DNA from 3 places in the Streptomyces sp. NPDC058459 genome. Region 2 is predicted to be linked to each of the others. Evidence: riboswitches for the same ligand, from Rfam matches in the RefSeq annotation. Region 2 holds a riboswitch; each other region holds the start of a gene.

Region 1 (6,135 bases), on a different contig from region 2:
GGCCCGGAGACGGCGACGACGCCACCGGTCGTCCGGGCCAGCCCACGCGCCGACTCCTCGGCGGCCGCCACACCGTCCGCCGCGTCCACCCCACGGCCGCCGCCGCCCGCCCCCGCGAGCGCGATGATCTCGGACGCGTTGCCCCGGATCACCGTCGGCCGCAGGCCCAGCAGGTGCCGGGCCAGCGCGGTGCGCACCGGCAGCGCGCCGACCGCTACCGGGTCGAGCACCCATGGCGTGCCGGCGGCGGCCGCCGCACGTGCCGCCTCGGTCATGGCGGTGCGCTGTTCCGCGTGCGGTGTCCCGAGGTTGACCAGGACCCCGGAGGCGATCCGCGCGAACGGGCCGGCCTCCTCCGGGATGTCGACCATGGCCGGTGCGGCGCCCAGGGCCAGCAGGACGTTCGCGGTGAAGCCGGTGACCACCGCGTTGGTCAGGCACTGGACCAGCGGGGCCTGCGCCCGCACCCGGGCGAGGGCCCGCGGGGCGAAGGCGGCGAGGCCGGTGGGACCGGCGGGCGTCGTGGACATGCGCGTTCGCTCCGGGGGAGTCCGAGGGAGAGGGCTGAGGCGTACGGGGCGCCGGCGGGGCGCCGGCGGTGCGGCAGAGGGCAGCCGCGCGGGCGCGGGTCAGGCGCGGGGACGGCCGCGGAGCCGGAGCGGCGCGTAGACGGCGACGGCCACCAGGAACGCCACGTAGAAGGAGAGGTCGGCGCCCTTCAGGGCGGAGGCCGCCGGTCCCTCGTACAGGGTGGTGTTCATGAAGGGCACGGCCGCGGCGAAGGCGGCGACGAAAGCGGCCGACGACGCCCACCCGGAGCGGGACCGGGCACCCCTGGCGCGACCGGCGGAGCCGTCCGTACCGCCCTGCCCGGCTGCCTCGGCCACCTCGGCCACCTCCGCCTCCTCGGCCCTGAGGTCGATCGGAGCGCCCTGCCGCGCTCGGACGCGGGCCCGCCAGTCCACGATGACGATCGCCACGAACCCCGGGATCCAGTAGCCGACGAAGAGCAGCACGTTCTGGAAGCGGGCCGCGGTGTCGGCGGCGTGCATCCAGAGCACCAGCGGAAAGCCGAGCACGGCGGCGAGTACGGCGGCCGCCGGGCGCGGCAGACGCACGCCTAGGGTCTGGAGGGCCAGCGAACCGCTGTAGTCGTTCATGGCGTTGCTGCACACCGCCGCCAGCGCCACGGCGAGCAGGCCGAACGCGGCCGTGGCCCCGCCGCCCAGCAGTTCCTGCACACCCCGGGCGGTCTGGTCGGTCAGCACGGACGCACCCAGCAGCCCGAGCGCCTGCACGGCGACGAAGGACACCGTGAGGCCGAGCAGGGTGTACCAGAACATGCGCGGGCGAGAGGTGGCGCGCGGCAGGTAGCGGCTGAAATCGCTGGCGTACGGCGCCCAGGACAGCGTCAGGCTCAACGCGATCGTGCTGGTCAGTACGAACGCGCCGGCCTGGTCGGCGCCGTGCGCGCTGCCGGCCGCCACCGGATGGGCACCGTCCAGCAGCCGCCAGGCGATCAGTCCGAACGCGGCGCCGAGCACGAAGGTCATGACGATCTGGAGCCGGTGGATGGCCTCGTACCCCAGCACGCCCAGGGCGGCCTGCCCCAGCATCATCGTCAGGACGCCGAGCCAGAACGGCCAGCCGCACAGCCGCGCGAGCGCGTCACCGCCGAAGAGCCCGATCAGCGCGTCCCAGGCCACCGAGGACAGCCATTGGAGGACGGCGGGCAGCGCCACCGCCCGGCCGAACGCGAGGCGCGCCAGCGGCAGTTGCCCGGCACCGGTCTGGCTTCCCCAGGTCCCCAGATACGCGGTCGGCACCGCCCCGACCAGGGTGCCGAGGACGACGGCGGCGAGCGCGGCGCCGAAGTTCAGGCCGAGTGCGACGCCGGTAGTGCCGGTGAACACGCCGGTCATGGTGAGGTTGGGCGCGAACCACACGGTGAACAGGCGGCCGGGGCCGCCGTAACGGTTGCTCTCGGGGACCGGCGCTATCCCGTGCGCCTCGACGCGGAGGTCACCGGCGGCCGCAGGCATCCGCCCGTCGAAGACATGTGGCCGGCCGTCGGTGGACGGTTCGCCGGCAAGACGCACCACACTCATGGAAGACATCCCTCCGCCAGTGCTAACTGGTTCAGGTTCAACGGGTGTGATCTCAGCCCTCGGACGGGGCACCCCGTGTCCGTTACGCCGGCCAGCCTACTGCAACTCCTTTCCGCCGCGAGCCCGTCGGTTTGCGTATGGCGGCCGGAGCCGGGGCGCTCAGGCCGTGTCTGACAGACGATCTCTGCCGAGCAGAGGTGTCCGAAACTGACGGAGAGGTCATGGACCCCGCCCCGGCACGTCAGTTCAGCCCGTGACTGGGTGGATGTGCACCGGCCCCTCCGCGGCCCCGAGCGGGCGGCAGCGGCACCTGGGACTTTGGCGGTCCCTCGCCCCGGAGCCGGCCGTACGTGCCGTCCCAGTGGCAGCCGGGGTGACCGGTTTCGGTGTCGCCACCGCCTCGTTCTTCCGGCGTGTCAGGCGCCGAAGGGGGCGACGCGCCGCAGGACGTCCAAGGACTGCCGCGTGGGCCGCTGCTGCTCGCCCTGCAGGGAGGTGAGTACGACCAGCGCGGCGGTGAGGGAGGGCACCACCCACTGCATGAGAGTGAGGTGCTGCTGCGCCGTCTCGAGGTCGCCGGGCGCCTCCTCCCCGATCTGGCGGGCGTCGGGGTCGTCGGAGGTGGTGAGGTCGACCTTGTGACCCAGGACGCGGGTGTACGCGGTCGCGGCCAGGGCGGCGGCGGTGACGGCCAGCTTCACCGCGGTGGAGGCGGCGACGCTGTTCTGGCGGGCCACCCGTTCCTTGTTGGCGTTGAGGAGCCCGGCTCCGCCCACCAGATGCGCCACCACGGCGGCGGCGCCCACGGGCGACCACTTCGCCCAGCCGGCGCTGGCGATGCGCGCGGTTTCCCGCACCGTACCGCCTTCCGCCTCGGCGGCGCCGTTGAGTCCGACGGCCCCCATCAGAGATCCGCCGAACCAGGCCGCGAGGCCCAGGTCGTGTGCGCTGCGCAGAAACGTGTCGGTCTCGGACATGAAGTCTCCTGAGTGTGGCGCTGACGGGCGTACGGTCGTGCGTCTTTCCTCAGCCGCCGTGGTGTGTGCCCTGCGGCATCGGGTGGCATACGCCGCCGCGGACCATGTCCAGGTGCATGGCGACGACGGGGCGGGCTGTCCGGGCGGCCGCGACCTCGCTCGTCTTCGATCCCTGCTTGATCTGCTGGTCGATGGCGACCAGCGTCTTCCGGTGGGCCGCGTCCTGAGCCTTGAGCCAGGCACTGTCGTACGCGGAGCTGCCCGCCTTCGCCTGGACCGCCTTCAGCTCCTTCTGCTGCGCGGCGGAGGGCGCTGTCGGCAGCGTGGTGTGCGTGGCGTACGCCAGCTTGCGCACCGAGGCGTCCAGCTTGGTGTGGTCGCGCACCCAGGTCTGTCCGGCTCGCTGTACGCAAGCCGTCGTGCCGTGCCTGCCGGCGTCCTGGCCGGCGGCGATCTCGGCCAGGTTGCCCTGGTGCGACTGCACGAGGAAGGTCTGGTCCTGGTTCGAGGGGGAGGGGGCCGCGAAAGCGTGAGGGGCGGAGAAACCCGCCAGAGCCGCTGCCGCGACAAGAGCGGCGAGGATGTGCCGAGGCATGAGGTGAACTCCTCTTTCTCGTCGGGTCCGTGGGGCTCCCGAACGGCAGACGGCCGAATCCGGAAGCCTCGCTCGGGTCGCAGAAACGGGTGCCACGCCATGAGCACCCCGACACATCCAAAACGGTCTTTTCGGGCACCCGTCCCGTCGTCTCCCACAGGCAGCCCCCCGGACATCCCGAACCGGCGCCGAAACGACACGCCGCGAGTCGTTGCCGGGGTACCCGTACCGGCGTCAGCGTCTTCGCAACCCTCGAAAGGCGCTTCGTCCGAGGAGCGGCTCGGCCGTCGCGGCCGCGGAGGTGGTGGCGGGGCGGCGCAGGCTCAGCAGGACGGCGCGGCGGCGGTGCGGCTTCCTACTGCGGCCCGGCGTCCCGTAGCAGACCGCGCGAACCGCATTCGTTCACGCCTTCCCGGAATGCGCCTCAAGACCGCATAGGGCACCCCCTTAGGGGTTGTAACGTGCGGGCCGCGTTCGTGGGGTGGTCACGGTCGAGGGCTGTCGTTGTCGGACAGGCTGACAGCTCCCAGCTCGATCAGCGCATCGGCGGTCGCGGTGATGGTGTCCGTGATCTCCCTGGGCTCCCAGCCCAACATCGATCGTGCCTTGTCGTTGCTGATGACAGGGACCCGGCCCTCCAGCACTGCGGCCTCTCGCAGAGCGGGCTCCGTCTTGGCCACCTCGCGCACCTCCTCGATGGTCAGCTCCTTGGCAGGAAGCTTGTCCGCGAAGGCGGGGAACCGCTTGCGCAGGATGTTCGCCAGACCGAAGAGGCTGGACGACTCCTTGTTGGCGATGAACCGCTCGCCCGCCGCCTCAGGGTGCACCATCGCGCGCAGGTGCAGGTCCACGACGTCACGCACGTCGACGACGCCGAAATGCATGACCGGGACCACAGGCATGTACCCGTTCAGCATCGCTTTGATCAGGCCGATCGAGCCGGAGGGCCGGTCCACCAGCTGGGGGCCGAAGATGCCCGTGGGGTTGATCACCACGAGCTCGATGTCTCCGTGAGCGCGGACGTAGTCCCACGCCGCCGCCTCGGCCAGGATCTTCGACTTGTGGTAGGCAGGCAGGCCCGGGGTTTCCGGGTCGGTCCAGTTCTCCTCCGTGTAATGATCGTCGGGTGTCATCGTGTACCCGACCGCGGCGTAGGAGGACGTCATGACGACCCGCGGAATGCCGGCGCTGCGGGCCGCGGTGATGACTCGCAGGGCACCGTCACGGGCAGGGAGGACGACCTCGTCCTCCGTCTCGGGCGGAGCGACCGGGAAGGGCGAGGCGTGGTGGAGGACGTGGGTCGCACCGTCCATAGCCTGTGCCCAGCCCTCATCGGCGCTGAGGTCGGCGACGACGAACTCCAGGCGGCCTGTCGGATCGATGCCGGACTGCTGGAGCGCCGCCAGCTTCTCGGCCTGCTGCTGCGACCCCCGGACTGTCGTCCGCACGCGGTGACCTTCCCGGAGCAGCCTCTCGATCGCGTGGCTGCCGACGAAGCCGTTGCCACCGGTGACCAGCACCGTCGCATTCTCAGGGACGGACACATTGTTTGCCATGCTCATGGTGTTTCGATCCTTCAGTGCTTGAAGTGTTCCAGTAGGCGCGTGACTTCTTCGACGGCGCGGTTCTCGGCGGGGGCGTCCCCGCGAGCACGGGCGTCCCACATATCCGCTTTGCCGCGCAGATACGCCAGACGGAGCTGCAGTCGCTCGATGTCGGCCGCCAGCTTTTCCGCCTGAGCGGCGAACAGGTCCCGCAGATCGCCGGCTCCGGAATCTCCGCGGGCGAGCAGGTCCAGGTAGCGACGCAGGCCGCTGACTGTCACCCCTGCTGAACGCAGGCAAGCCAGCGCCTCGACGCGGGCCGCGGTTGCTGGCTCATACCGGCGATGACCGCTGGAGCCGTCTCGAGCGACCTCTCCCAGCAGCCCGATCTTTTCGTAGTAGCGCAACGTGGGCTCACTAAAACCCGACCGTCGTGCCATCTCCTGAATGGTTAGACCCACTGACTCTCGGGCTGCTGCTGACATGTGAGAAGCATCCGACACTTGAAGCGCTTGAAGTCAAACGCCGTAAATGTGAGGTGCGCTACGTGTCGGGAAGGTCTGATCGCGGACATCGCCGCGCCCGCCGCGCTGGCCATGGACTGGGCGGGGCCCCGGCCGCCGAAGCCGCCCCCCCGCCGGCGACCTTGTCGGAGTCGTAGGTGGCCTCGTCGCTGCGCGGGAGCCTGCTGCCGCCGAGGCGGGGCGCCGGCTGTCTCGTCGGCGGCCCCGGACGGTCAGGACGTGAGGGGGCGGCGGAGCCCTGCCAGGAGCAGTGCGATCAGTCGGCGGGGGTCGTAGCGGGGGTCGCTGCCGCGTCCGATGCAGAGGTTGCCGATGCCGCGCATCAGCTCGTAGGGCCGGGTTCCGGGCTGGATGTCGCCGGCCTCGACCGCGGCGTCGATCAGCTCG
Region 2 (6,135 bases):
AAGGGCCGGTTCTTCCTCGGCGACGCGGCGGACCGGCTCAGCAGCAGCGGAGCGCAGCAGAAACGTCGCAGCACGGTGGCCGACACCCTCGCGCACTGGCGCGATTCGATCGGCGCCCCGGTGTACTACGCGATGTACCGGGACGGCGAGATCGAGGTCATGTGTGTGGCCGACTCGCGGGAGACCCCGGCCGTCGCGGAGTGGGCCGACTTCCGCGAGACCGGACACGCCCACGCGATCGGGAAGTGTCTGCTCTCCCAGTTGGACGAGGACGCCCGCCGCGACCACCTGGCGCGGTACCCGGTGCGCTCCCTCACGCCGTACACCGTGCGCGACAACGACGCTCTGCTGCGGCGGCTGGCCAGGACCCGGCGCATGGAACCGGTGGTGGAGCGGCAGGAGTACGCCCTTGGGGCCGTCTGTGCGGCGGTACCGATCACTGTCGGTACAACCGCTGCGACGATGGCAGTCTCGCTCCCGGCTCATCAGGCTGATCAATGGCCGTGCATGACAAGGAGGTTGCAGTCGGAGATGGGCCGTCACATGGGCGCACTGTCGCTCTCTATCAGCATCTGAAAACTCACTCCTTGTGATCTGCCATGCACGTTCAGCTAGATTTGACCCCAGTCAGGGATTAAACCCAGCCAGTCGATGTCATATGACGGGGTAGGCGATGCGCGAGTCCGTACAGGCAGAAGTCATGATGAGCTTTCTCGTGTCGGAGGAGCTTTCCTTCCGTATTCCGGTGGAGTTGCGCTATGAGACGAGCGATCCCTATGCGGTGCGGCTCACTTTCCATCTGCCCGGTGACGCCCCGGTGACCTGGGTCTTCGGCCGGGAGTTGATGATCGACGGGGTCGGCCGGCCGTGCGGCGAGGGGGATGTGCACATCTCCCCCGTCGACTGCGAGGTGCTGGGCGAAGTGCTGATCCGGCTTCAGGTGGGCGGTGACCAGGCGCTGTTCCGCTCCTCCACCCCGCCGCTCGTGGCGTTCCTCGACCGTACCGACAAGCTGGTGCCGCTCGGGCAGGAGGGTGCGCTGGCCGACTTCGACACCCACCTCGACGAGGCTCTGGGCCGCATCCTGGCCGAGGAGCAGAGCGCGGGCTGACGCGGCACGGCCAAGGAGCGCCCAGCGCTCCGCCGGGCTCCGTGAACCTCTGAAGAAACGCTTCTGCTAGAGCCCGCGGTCCGGCTGCCCCGGACGCCGGCCCGCCGGACCCGAACAGCGCCGCTCAGCGCTTCCTGCGCCGCCCCCTGCCACCGGAGGCCACGGCGGGCCGGGCGGCCGGAGGAGCCGCCGTACCGGATGCGGGGCGGTCGGCCGACACGACCAGCGCGGCGAGCGCGGTGGTGACCGGCACCGAGGCGACCAGGCCGATCGAGCCGACCAGCGTGCGCACGATCTCCTCGGCGACCAGTTCACTGGTGGCCACCGTGCCCACACCGCTCTGTGCGATGGAGAACAGCAGCAGCAGGGGCAGCGCGGCACCCGCGTAGGCGAGCACGAGGGTGTTGACGACGGAGGCGATGTGGTCGCGGCCGATGCGGATGCCCGCCCGGTACAGCCCGCGCCAGCCCATCGAGGGATTGGCCTCGTGCAGCTCCCACACCGCAGAGGTCTGGGTGACCGTCACATCGTCCAGCACGCCCAGCGAGCCGATGATGACGCCCGCCAGCAGCAGGCCGCTCATGTCGATCGACGGGTAGAGACCGTGGATCAGGCCCGTGCTGTCGTCCGTGTTGCCGGTGAGGGCGGCCCAGCCGATGAACTGCGAGCCGAGGAAACCGATCAGCAGCAGGGAGACGAGGGTGCCGAGCACCGCGACGGAGGTCCGTGCGGACAGGCCATGGCACATGTAGAGCGCGATGAGCATGATCGCGCTCGATCCGACCACGGCCACCAGCAGCGGATTCGAGCCCTGGAGCACCGCGGGCAGGATGAACAGGGTCAGCACCAGGAAGCTGACGGCCAGCGCCACCAGCGCCATGACACCGCGCAGCCGGCCCACCACCACGACGGCGACCGCGAAGATTCCGGCCAGCAGCGCCATGGGGAACTTGCGGTCCAGATCGGTGACGGCGTACTGGAGGTCCTTCGGCGCCTTGGGCTCGTAGGCGACCACGACCTTGTCGCCCTGGTGCAACTGCCGGGTCTGGTCGGGCTGCACCAGCTCGGTGAAGGTGCGGCCCTGGTCCTTGCCGGTGTCGACCCGGACCGTCGCCTTCTTGCAGGGGCCCTTCTGGGCCTGGGTGGCCGGACCCGCGCCCGTGCCGGAAGGATCGCCGGCCGGGGCTCCCCCGCCGGTACCGCCCACCTGGCAGCTCACCGGGGTGACCTGGGTAACCGTGGCCTGCTGGGTCTGGCGGTCGAAGCCGACCCCGGTGCGCTGGTGCGGCGGCGCGCCTCCGGGCCAGAGCACCACCAGACCCACGACGACGGCCGCGCTGAACGGGATCAGGATGGCCGCGATGACCTTGCGCAGATGCTTGGAGACCGGGGTGGCGGGGCCGTGGCTGTGCGAGTGGCCATGCCCCTGACCGTGACCGCCATGGCCGCCATGACCACCGCGCCCGTCACCATGCCCGTCGTGCCCGCCTCCGGAGCCGGGTCCGTGCTCACCCCCGGGGCCGGGGCCGGGGCCTGGTCCGGAGCCGGGTCGCCGGGGTGGGCCGGGGGGAGGGTAGGGGGGCTGCTGCGTCGTGGTCACGGCCCGATCATTGCAAGAACGGGGGGAGGCCCACTGTTCATCCCGTCACACCGGGCGCTAGCGTGGAGGAACCTTTGCACACGCGGGAGCTCGGAGCACCGGGCTGAGAGGGCGCTGACCTCCGTCGTTGCGATGTTTCACGTGGAACCACGTTCCACGTGAAACATCTGCGGGCGGAACTTGCTGCGTCGACCGCCGAACCTGTTACCGGGTAATGCCGGCGTAGGGAGTAGGTCTCATGACCAACAAGGACGCGCGCACGTTTGCCTCCGCGCGGAGCACGACGACCAGTTCGTCGGGCGAGGGGGCCGGAAAGTCCATCGGCTGGCACAAGGCGTATGTCGCGGGCTCGCGCCCCGATCTGAGGGTGCCGATCCGTCAGGTGCATCTCTCCAACGGGCGGTCGGTCGCGCTGTACGACACCTCCGGCCCGTACACCGATCCTGAAGCCGCCACCGATGTCCGCCGGGGGCTGGCCCCGTTGCGGGAGAACTGGATCGTCGCCCGTGGCGACACCGAGGAGTACGCGGGCCGTCCCGTCCGGCCGGAGGACGACGGGATCAAGCACACCTCGCCGCGCGGCGGTCTGCGTAATCTGGACGCGGTCTTTCCGGGACGGCCCCGGCAGCCCCGGCGGGGGCGGGCGGGGCAGGCGGTCACACAGCTCGCGTACGCCCGCCGGGGGGAGATCACGTCCGAGATGGAGTTCGTGGCGCTTCGGGAGAACGTCGCCCCCGAGGTGGTCCGCGAGGAGATCGCGGCGGGCCGGGCCGTGCTGCCCGCCAATGTGAACCATCCGGAGAGCGAGCCGATGATCATCGGCAAGCGGTTCCTGGTGAAGGTCAACGCCAACATCGGCAACTCGGCGGTCTCCTCCTCGATCGAGGAGGAGGTGGAGAAGATGACCTGGGCCACCCGCTGGGGCGCCGACACGGTCATGGACCTCTCCACCGGCCGCAACATCCACACCACCCGCGAGTGGGTGCTGCGCAACTCCCCCGTGCCCATCGGCACCGTGCCCCTCTACCAGGCCCTGGAGAAGGTCGACGGCAGGGCCGAGGAACTGACCTGGGAGGTCTACAAGGACACGGTGATCGAGCAGGCCGAACAGGGCGTGGACTACATGACGGTGCACGCGGGTGTGCGGCTGCCGTACGTCCCGCTCACGGCGAACCGCAAGACCGGCATCGTCTCGCGCGGCGGCTCGATCATGGCTGCCTGGTGCCTGGCGCACCACAAGGAGTCGTTCCTGTACGAGAAGTTCGAGGAACTCTGCGAGATCCTCGCCGCCTACGACGTCACCTACTCGCTCGGCGACGGTCTGCGGCCCGGTTCGATCGCGGACGCCAACGACGAGGCGCAGTTCGCGGAGTTGCGCACGCTCGGGGAACTCAACCGGATCGCCCGGCGCTTCGACGTACAGACGATGATCGAGGGTCCCGGGCACGTCCCGATGCACAAGATCAAGGAGAACATCGAGCTTCAGCAGGAGATCTGCGACGAAGCTCCGTTCTACACGCTCGGCCCGCTGACCACCGACGTCGCACCGGCGTACGACCACATCACCTCGGGTATCGGCGCCGCGATGATCGCCTGGTGGGGCACGGCGATGCTCTGCTACGTCACGCCCAAGGAGCACCTGGGCCTGCCGAACCGGGACGACGTCAAGACCGGCGTCATCACCTACAAGATCGCAGCCCACGCGGCCGACCTGGCCAAAGGCCACCCCGGAGCCCAGGAGTGGGACGACGCGCTCTCGGACGCCCGCTTCGAGTTCCGGTGGGAGGACCAGTTCAACCTGGCCCTGGACCCGGACACGGCGCGGGAGTTCCACGACGAGACGCTGCCCGCCGAACCGGCGAAGACGGCCCACTTCTGCTCCATGTGCGGGCCGAAGTTCTGCAGCATGAAGATCTCGCAGGACATCCGGCGCGAACACGGCGGCAACCGGGCCGAGATCGAGGAGGGCATGGCAAGGAAGTCTCTGGAGTTCGCGGCCACGGGCAACCGGGTCTACCTCCCGATCGTGGAGGACCCGTCCTAGCCGGACCGTTCCAAGCCGGAGCTGGCCCTAGTCCGGTTGGTGTTCCGGTCCGCCGAAGTCCGGGCTCGTGTAGTCCGGGCTGCTGAAGCGGGGGCGGTCGGTGGCCGCTCCGTCGTCGGGGCTGCTGAAGCCGGGGCGGCCGTAGCCCAGGCGGGGCATCCGGCCGCTCGGTCCGGAAGCCGGCAGGGGCGGTGAGGCGGGTCCGCCGGGCTGGGCGAGGGCGTCGCGCAGGAAGGGCAGGATGCCGCGTTCGAGCAGCGCGTCCCGCCACTCCTGCCCCGCCCTCGCCACCGCCTCGCGCGCCTCATCCTGGACGGCGGCCCCTGCGGACGAGTTGTTGCGCAGCGCGGTGATCAGCAGCGCCACCCCGGCGGTCAGGATCGCCGCCGCCGCCACGGCGCCGAAGACCCAGCCGACGGTGAGCATGGTCCGGCCGAACTGCTGGCCGGGGGCGAGCATCTTCAGGATGTAGCCGACCAGCAGGAAGATCACCGCGGCCGTGCCGGCGAGCACGGGGGCCAGGACCGCGATCATCGCGCTGGCGCCCGCCCCGGCGGCCTCGGCGGTCTCACCCAGGGCGGCGGCGAGCCCAAGGGCGCCCGAACCCTGCTCCACCGCACCGGATTCGGTGCTGGAGCCCTCGGCGGGAGGTGCCGGACGGCGCAGTTCCTCGCGGGTCTTGACGTAGTGCTGGTACTCGATGGCGGCGGCCGCCGCGATGAGGGCCGTGGCATTGAGCGCCATCGTGCGCAGTTGCTCAGGGTTCAGCCGCTCTCCGACGGCGGACAGCTCCGGGTACTCGGGTGCGGAGCGCAGCGCCTCATCGAGGAGCCGCTCGAATTCCCGGCGATCCTCGTTCAGCAGGTGCTGCGGAACGCTGTTCATGTGCATCCCCCGATGCTCCGTGGGCTTGGAGGCTCGCATGGCGGCGAGCCGTCGGGCAGAAACGGAGGGGAGCCTGCTACGGACAAGCCGATGGTAGAGCTGTCACACCGGACGGTGACAGGGGATTGCCGGAAATTGAGACCAGGCGAAGCGTCAGGCGTCCAGGGGGAGTTGCTGGACGAGCAGCTTTCCGGCCATGGTCACGCCGCCGTCCATGGCGATGGCGAGGCCGTCGGCGTAGACGTGCGGACCCTCGACATGGGGGTCGCTCCGATCCTCGCTCTCCTCGGAGCCGACCTGGCCGAGCAGATAGGGAATCGGGCTGTGGCCGTGAACGACCCGGGCGCCACCGTACGTATCCAGGAGGGAGCGCACGGCGTCGGCGCCGCCCTCGTCGCGGAAGGAGAAGCGCCGGGTGAACTTGCGGAACAGGTCCCACACCTCGTCCGCGTCGTTGCGGGTGAGCGCCTCGCGGACGGTGTCGTTGACGGCCTC
Region 3 (6,135 bases), on a different contig from region 2:
GGAGCGTGCCCAGGACCGGGGGAGTCGTAGCCGGCGGCGTCAGCGGCGCCGGGCAGGCGGTACTCAGGGGTGACCACCTCCACCCCGCCGTGGCTGAGGCCACTGGAGTCGATCTGAGACACTGGTACCACCATGCCCAAGCCCGGAGAACTCACTTTCGTCGCCCCCCGCGGAGCCAAGAAGCCGCCGCGGCATCTCGCTGACCTCTCGCCCGCGGAGCGGAAGGACGCTGTCGCGGAGGCGGGCGAGAAGCCGTTCCGTGCCAGGCAGCTTTCGCAGCACTACTTCGCGCGGTACGCGCACGACCCCGAGCAGTGGACGGACATCCCGGCCGGCTCGCGGGAGAGGCTGCGCGAGGCGCTGTTCCCGGAGCTGATGTCGGTGGTCCGGCATCTGGCCACGGACCAGGGGACCACCCGTAAGACGCTGTGGCGGCTGTTCGACGGCACGCTCGTCGAGTCCGTGCTGATGCGGTACCCGGACCGGGTCACCATGTGCATCAGCTCGCAGGCCGGATGCGGGATGAACTGCCCGTTCTGCGCGACCGGTCAGGCGGGGCTGGACCGGAACCTGTCCACCGCCGAGATCGTGCACCAGATCGTGGACGGCATGCGGGCGCTCCGGGACGGGGAAGTCCCCGGTGGGCCCGCCCGGCTCTCCAACATCGTCTTCATGGGGATGGGCGAGCCGCTCGCCAACTACAAGCGGGTCGTCGGTGCCATCCGGGCGCTGACCGAACCGGCGCCCGACGGGCTCGGGCTGTCCCAGCGCGGGATCACCGTGTCGACGGTCGGCCTCGTGCCCGCCATCCACCGCTTCGCCGACGAGGGCTTCAAGTGCCGGCTGGCGATCTCCCTGCACGCCCCCGACGACGAACTGCGCGACACCCTCGTCCCCGTGAACACGCGGTGGAAGGTGCGCGAGGTGCTGGACGCCGGGTTCGAGTACGCGGAGAAGTCGGCCCGCCGGCTGTCCATCGAGTACGCGCTGATCCGGGACATCAACGACCAGGCGTGGCGCGGTGACCGGCTCGGCCGGATGCTCAAGGGCAGGCCCGTGCACGTCAACCTGATCCCGCTCAACCCCACCCCGGGCTCCAAGTGGACCGCCTCCCGTCCCGAGGACGAGAAGGCGTTCGTCGAGGCCATCGCCGCGCACGGCGTGCCGGTGACCGTCCGGGACACCCGCGGTCAGGAGATCGACGGGGCGTGTGGCCAGCTCGCGGCCACCGAGCGGTAACCTGGGCCGGTCAGCACAACGTCATACCCGTACACCTTCGTACGGTCATACATCTGCATATTCCGACAGGGGAGCGCCACAGCGCTGAGAGTGCGGCGACCAGGCCGCAGACCCTCTGAACCTCGCCCAGGTCATTCCGGGTAGGAAGTTCGGTCATCACTCAAGCTGTTGCGCCCTGCCCGGCCTCCCGCACGGAGTCCGGGCGGGGCCGCGTCTCTTCCTGGCCCACCCCAGGAGGACCACCAGTGCACACCAAGACCTTCGTGGCCGCGGCGGTCGGCCTCGGCCTGCTCACGCTCTCCGCGTGCGGGTCCACCGACGCCAAGGGGGCAGCGGACACCAGGACCGTGACCCTCGTCAGCCACGACTCGTGGGCCGCGTCCAAGAACGTGATCGCGGACTTCGAGAAGCAGTCCGGCTACCGGGTGCGCGTCCTCAAGGACGGCGACGCCGGACAGGCCGTCAACAAGGCGGTCCTCACCAAGGACAACCCCCAGGGCGACGTCTTCTTCGGCGTCGACAACACCCTGCTCTCCCGCGCCCTCGACAACGGCCTCTTCCAGCCGTACGCCGCCAAGGGCCTCGACCAGGCCGACCCCGCCTTCCAGCTCGACCGCGCCAGGCACCGGGTCACGCCCGTCGACCACGGCGACATCTGCGTCAACTACGACAAGGCGTACTTCGACGAGCACAAGCTGAAGCCGCCGCGCAACTTCGCCGACCTCGCCGACCCCAGGTACAGGAACCTGCTGGTCACCGAGAACGCCGGCACCTCCTCGCCGGGCCTCGGCTTCCTGCTCGGCAGCGCCGCCGCCTACGGCGACCAGGGCTGGGCGGGGTACTGGAAGAAGCTCAAGGCCAACGGCGTCAAGGTCGTCGACGGCTGGGAGCAGGCGTACTACCAGGAGTTCTCCGGCTCCTCCGAGGGCAAGAAGGCGGGTGGTGACCGGCCGCTCGTCGTGTCGTACGCCTCCTCGCCGCCCGCCGAGGTGATCTATGCCAAGAAGAGGCCGGCGACCGCCCCGACCGGTGTCGCGGAGGGCACCTGCTTCCGGCAGGTCGAGTTCGCCGGGCTGCTCAAGAACGCCAGGAACGCCGAGGGCGGCAAGGCGTTCCTCGACTTCCTGCTGTCCACGCGCTTCCAGCAGGACATGCCGCTGAACATGTTCGTGTACCCGGTGATCAAGGACGCGAAGGTCCCCGCCGAGTTCACCGAGTACGGGCCCGCCGCCAAGGACCCGGTGACCATGGCGCCCGAGAAGATCGCCGCCAACCGCGACCGGTGGGTCAGCTCGTGGACGTCACTCGTACTGAAGTAGCGGCGGCCGGGCGGCGAAGCCGCGGGAGCGTGGCGCGGCTGGGGCTCATGGCCCTGCCCGTCGCGTTCTTCGCGCTGTTCTTCGCCTGGCCCGTCGCCGCCATCACGGTGCGCGGGCTGAAGGCCGACGGGACCTGGCACCTCGGGCGGTTCGCCGAGGTGCTGGGCCGCTCCGACGTCCGGCACGTGCTGTGGTTCACCACCTGGCAGGCGCTCGCCTCCACCGCGCTCACCCTGCTGATCGCCCTGCCCGCCGCCTACGCCTTCGCCCGGCTGGAGTTCCCGGGCAAGCAGGTGCTGCGGGCCGTGGTCACCGTGCCGTTCGTGCTGCCCACGGTGGTCGTCGGCACCGCGTTCCTCGCGCTCGTCGGCCACGGCGGGCTGCTGGACGAGCTGTGGGGGGTCCGCCTGGACACCACGGTGTGGGCGATCCTGCTCGCGCACGTCTTCTTCAACTACGCCGTGGTCGTCCGCACCGTCGGCGGCCTGTGGGGCCAGCTCGACCCCCGGCAGGAGGAGGCCGCCCGGATGCTCGGCGCGTCCCCGCCGCGCGCCTGGTGCCAGGTCACGCTGCCCGCCCTGGCGCCCGCCGTGGCCGCCGCCGCGCTGATGGTGTTCCTGTTCACCTTCACCTCCTTCGGCGTGGTCCAGATCCTCGGCGGCCCCACCTTCTCCACCCTGGAGGTGGAGATCTACCGCCAGACCTCCCAGGTCTTCGACCTCACCACGGCCGCCGTCCTCACCCTGGTGCAGTTCGCCGCCGTCGGCGCGATCCTCGCCGTGCACGCCTGGACGGTACGGCGCCGGGAGACCGCGCTGCGCCTGGTCGACGCCTCCGTCACCGCCCGCCGGCCCCGCGGCGCCGGCCAGTGGGCGCTGCTCGGCGGGGTGCTCGCCACCGTCGCCGTGCTGCTGGTGCTGCCGCTCGGTGTGCTGGTGCGCCGCTCACTGGACGCACCGGGCTTCGGCTACTACCGGGCGCTCGCCGACGCCGACGGCGGTACGTTCCTGGTGGCGCCGCTGCACGCGGTGTGGACCTCGCTGGAGTACGCGGTCGCCGCCACCGGTATCGCCCTGGTGGTCGGCGGGCTCGCCGCCGCCGCGCTGGCCCGGCGGGACGCGGGCCGGCTGGTGCGCGGGTTCGACGCGCTGCTGATGCTGCCGCTCGGCGTCTCCGCCGTCACCGTCGGCTTCGGCTTCCTGATCGCGCTGGACGAGCCGCCGCTGGACCTGCGCCAGTCCTGGTTCCTGGTCCCGCTCGCCCAGGCGCTGGTAGGCGCCCCCTTCGTCATACGGACCATGCTGCCGGTGCTGCGGGCGGTGGACACCCGGCTCCGGGAGGCGGCGGCGGTGCTCGGGGCGTCGCCCTGGCGGGTGTGGCGGGAGGTCGATCTGCCGCTGGTGCGGCGGGCGTCGCTGGTCGCGGCCGGGTTCGCGTTCGCCGTGTCGCTCGGTGAGTTCGGGGCGACCGTGTTCATCGCCCGGCCCGACAACCCCACGCTCCCGGTCGCGGTGGCCCGGCTGCTGAGCCGGCCCGGAGAGCTGAACTACGGGCAGGCGATGGCCCTTTCCACGATTCTGATGCTGGTCTGCGCGGCCGCGCTGCTCGTCCTTGAGCGGCTGCGCACCGACCGGACGGGGGAGTTCTGATGCTGAACATCGAGGAGGCGACCGTCCGTCTGGGCGGGCGGCCGGTGCTGGACACGGTGGACCTCGGGGTCGCCGAGCACGAGGTGGTGTGCGTGCTCGGGCCCAGTGGCAGCGGCAAGTCGACCCTGCTGCGGAGCGTGGCGGGGCTCCAACCGCTGCACGCCGGGCGGGTGTTGCTCGACGGCCTGGACCAGGCGGGCGTGCCCGCGCACCGGCGCGGGGTCGGGCTGATGTTCCAGGACCATCAGCTCTTCCCGCAGCGGGACGTGGGCGGCAACGTCGCCTTCGGGCTCCGTATGCATGGCATGCCCAAGGCCGAAAGGGAGGTTCGGGTAACGGAGTTGCTGGAGCTGGTCGGGCTGCCCGGTGCGGACCGGCGGGCGGTGGCCGGTCTTTCGGGCGGGGAGCAGCAGCGGGTCGCCCTCGCGCGGGCGCTCGCACCCCGGCCGAGGCTGCTGATGCTGGACGAGCCGCTCGGCCAGCTGGACCGCTCGTTGCGGGAGCGGCTGACGGTCGAACTCCGGCAGCTCTTCAGCCGGTTGGGCACCACCGTGCTCGCCGTCACGCACGACCAGGGCGAGGCGTTCGCGCTGGCCGACCGGGTGCTGGTGATGCGGGACGGGCGGATCGCGCAGTCCGGGACCCCGCTGGAGGTGTGGCGCAGGCCGGCCGACGCGTTCGTGGCCCGCTTCCTCGGCTTCGAGAACGTGGTCCCGGCGAGCGTGACCGGGGCGGCCGCCGACACCCCGTGGGGCAAGCTGCCGGTGCCCGAGGGCTCGCCGCAGGGCGCCGGGGAGCTGCTGGTGCGGCCCGCCGGGGTGCGGCTCATGGCCGCCGGCGAGGGACTGGCCTGCACGGTGACCGCCCGCACCTTCCGGGGCACCCATGTGGCGCTGCGGCTCCAGCCCCGCGACGGAGGACCGCACCTGGAGGCGGCCTGCCCGCTGCGCGACGCGCCCGAGACCGGCGCCGAGGCCGGCGTGGAGTTCGACGCGGCGGAGACCGTCGTCCTGGGCTGACAGGCGGAAAGACAGCGGCCCGCCCCCGTACGAGACGGGGACGGGCCGCTGCCGTGCTCGGTGGGCGAAGGCGTCAGCTGCCGCTCTTCGCGCCACGGCGGCGCATACCGAAGTACACCGCGCCACCGCCGATGACGACGAGGGCACCGGCGACACCGGCGACCAGACCGGTGTTGGAGTTCGCACCGGTCTCGGCGAGGTTCGAGTCACCGATGGCGGCGGACGGGGCGTTGCTCGGCTCCGCGGACACCGGGGCGGCGGCGCCGCTGCTCTCGGCCGAGGACGGAACCGGGGAGGCGCTCTCCTCGGCCGGCGTCGACTCGGACGCGCTCGGCGACGGGGACTCGGAGGCGGACGGCGTGGGGGAGGGGGAAGGGGACTCCTCCTTCGCGCACGCGGTCGCCGGGGTGGTCACGTTGTTCTTGATGTCCTCGTCGACCAGGCCGGGGACCTTGATGTGGACGCGGTAGGTCGCGTTGGCCTTCCAGTCCTCGTCGAAGACGACCTTCGCGCCCTCGCGGGCCCCGGTCACCTGCTTCTCGCCGACCTGCTTCTCGTCGGCGCCGTTGTTCTCCAGGAACACGGTGACCGTGGCGGTGCGCTGCGAGGAGTCGATGTCGGTGACGACGATCTGGCCCTTGTCCCCGGTGCACAGGGCCTCGGCCGAGAAGTCGCGGATGTTGCACGCCAGCGCCTGGCTGGACAGGCCCAGCAGCAGAGCGGTGGAGGCGGAGGCAACACCCAGGATGCGCACGGAGCGGCGCGCGTTACGGCGGGATATGGACAAGTCATGTCCTTTGCTGAGTGCAGAACTGCGGCGGGAGGGTGCGGGGTTGGAGCAGTGGACAGAGCGGAGCCCCAGCTTCCCCACAAGACACACAGGTTTATAAGCGCGTCATAAGTATGTCA

What was found. Region 2 has a riboswitch for thiamine pyrophosphate ahead of thiC (phosphomethylpyrimidine synthase ThiC). Riboswitches for the same ligand answer to the same signal wherever they lie in the genome.
Region 1: it holds a riboswitch for thiamine pyrophosphate, as region 2 does, so the genes downstream of both, ACFWN1_RS29335 (purine-cytosine permease family protein) here and thiC (phosphomethylpyrimidine synthase ThiC) in region 2, are expected to answer to the same signal.
Region 3: it holds a riboswitch for thiamine pyrophosphate, as region 2 does, so the genes downstream of both, ACFWN1_RS08100 (thiamine ABC transporter substrate binding subunit) here and thiC (phosphomethylpyrimidine synthase ThiC) in region 2, are expected to answer to the same signal.

What each region holds. Positions count from the first base shown of each region.
Region 1 is NZ_JBHXLV010000247.1:128-6,262, forward strand. Features, by position in the region: partial or broken gene thiM (hydroxyethylthiazole kinase) at 1-530, opposite strand, end outside; gene ACFWN1_RS29335 (purine-cytosine permease family protein) at 630-2,108, opposite strand; TPP riboswitch at 2,100-2,194, opposite strand; gene ACFWN1_RS29340 (hypothetical protein) at 2,525-3,085, opposite strand; gene ACFWN1_RS29345 (DUF4142 domain-containing protein) at 3,135-3,680, opposite strand; gene ACFWN1_RS29350 (SDR family oxidoreductase) at 4,166-5,242, opposite strand; gene ACFWN1_RS29355 (MerR family transcriptional regulator) at 5,257-5,709, opposite strand; gene ACFWN1_RS29360 (TetR/AcrR family transcriptional regulator) at 5,961-6,135, opposite strand, start outside.
Region 2 is NZ_JBHXLV010000018.1:28,672-34,806, forward strand. Features, by position in the region: gene ACFWN1_RS06255 (IclR family transcriptional regulator) at 1-576, shown strand, start outside; gene ACFWN1_RS06260 (SsgA family sporulation/cell division regulator) at 674-1,111, shown strand; gene ACFWN1_RS06265 (YibE/F family protein) at 1,236-2,711, opposite strand; TPP riboswitch at 2,784-2,957, shown strand; gene thiC (phosphomethylpyrimidine synthase ThiC) at 2,950-4,755, shown strand; gene ACFWN1_RS06275 (hypothetical protein) at 4,783-5,646, opposite strand; gene ACFWN1_RS06280 (metallophosphoesterase) at 5,794-6,135, opposite strand, start outside.
Region 3 is NZ_JBHXLV010000027.1:1,645-7,779, forward strand. Features, by position in the region: gene rlmN (23S rRNA (adenine(2503)-C(2))-methyltransferase RlmN) at 133-1,239, shown strand; TPP riboswitch at 1,297-1,404, shown strand; gene ACFWN1_RS08100 (thiamine ABC transporter substrate binding subunit) at 1,485-2,558, shown strand; gene ACFWN1_RS08105 (ABC transporter permease) at 2,606-4,207, shown strand; gene ACFWN1_RS08110 (ABC transporter ATP-binding protein) at 4,207-5,226, shown strand; gene ACFWN1_RS08115 (LAETG motif-containing sortase-dependent surface protein) at 5,300-6,013, opposite strand.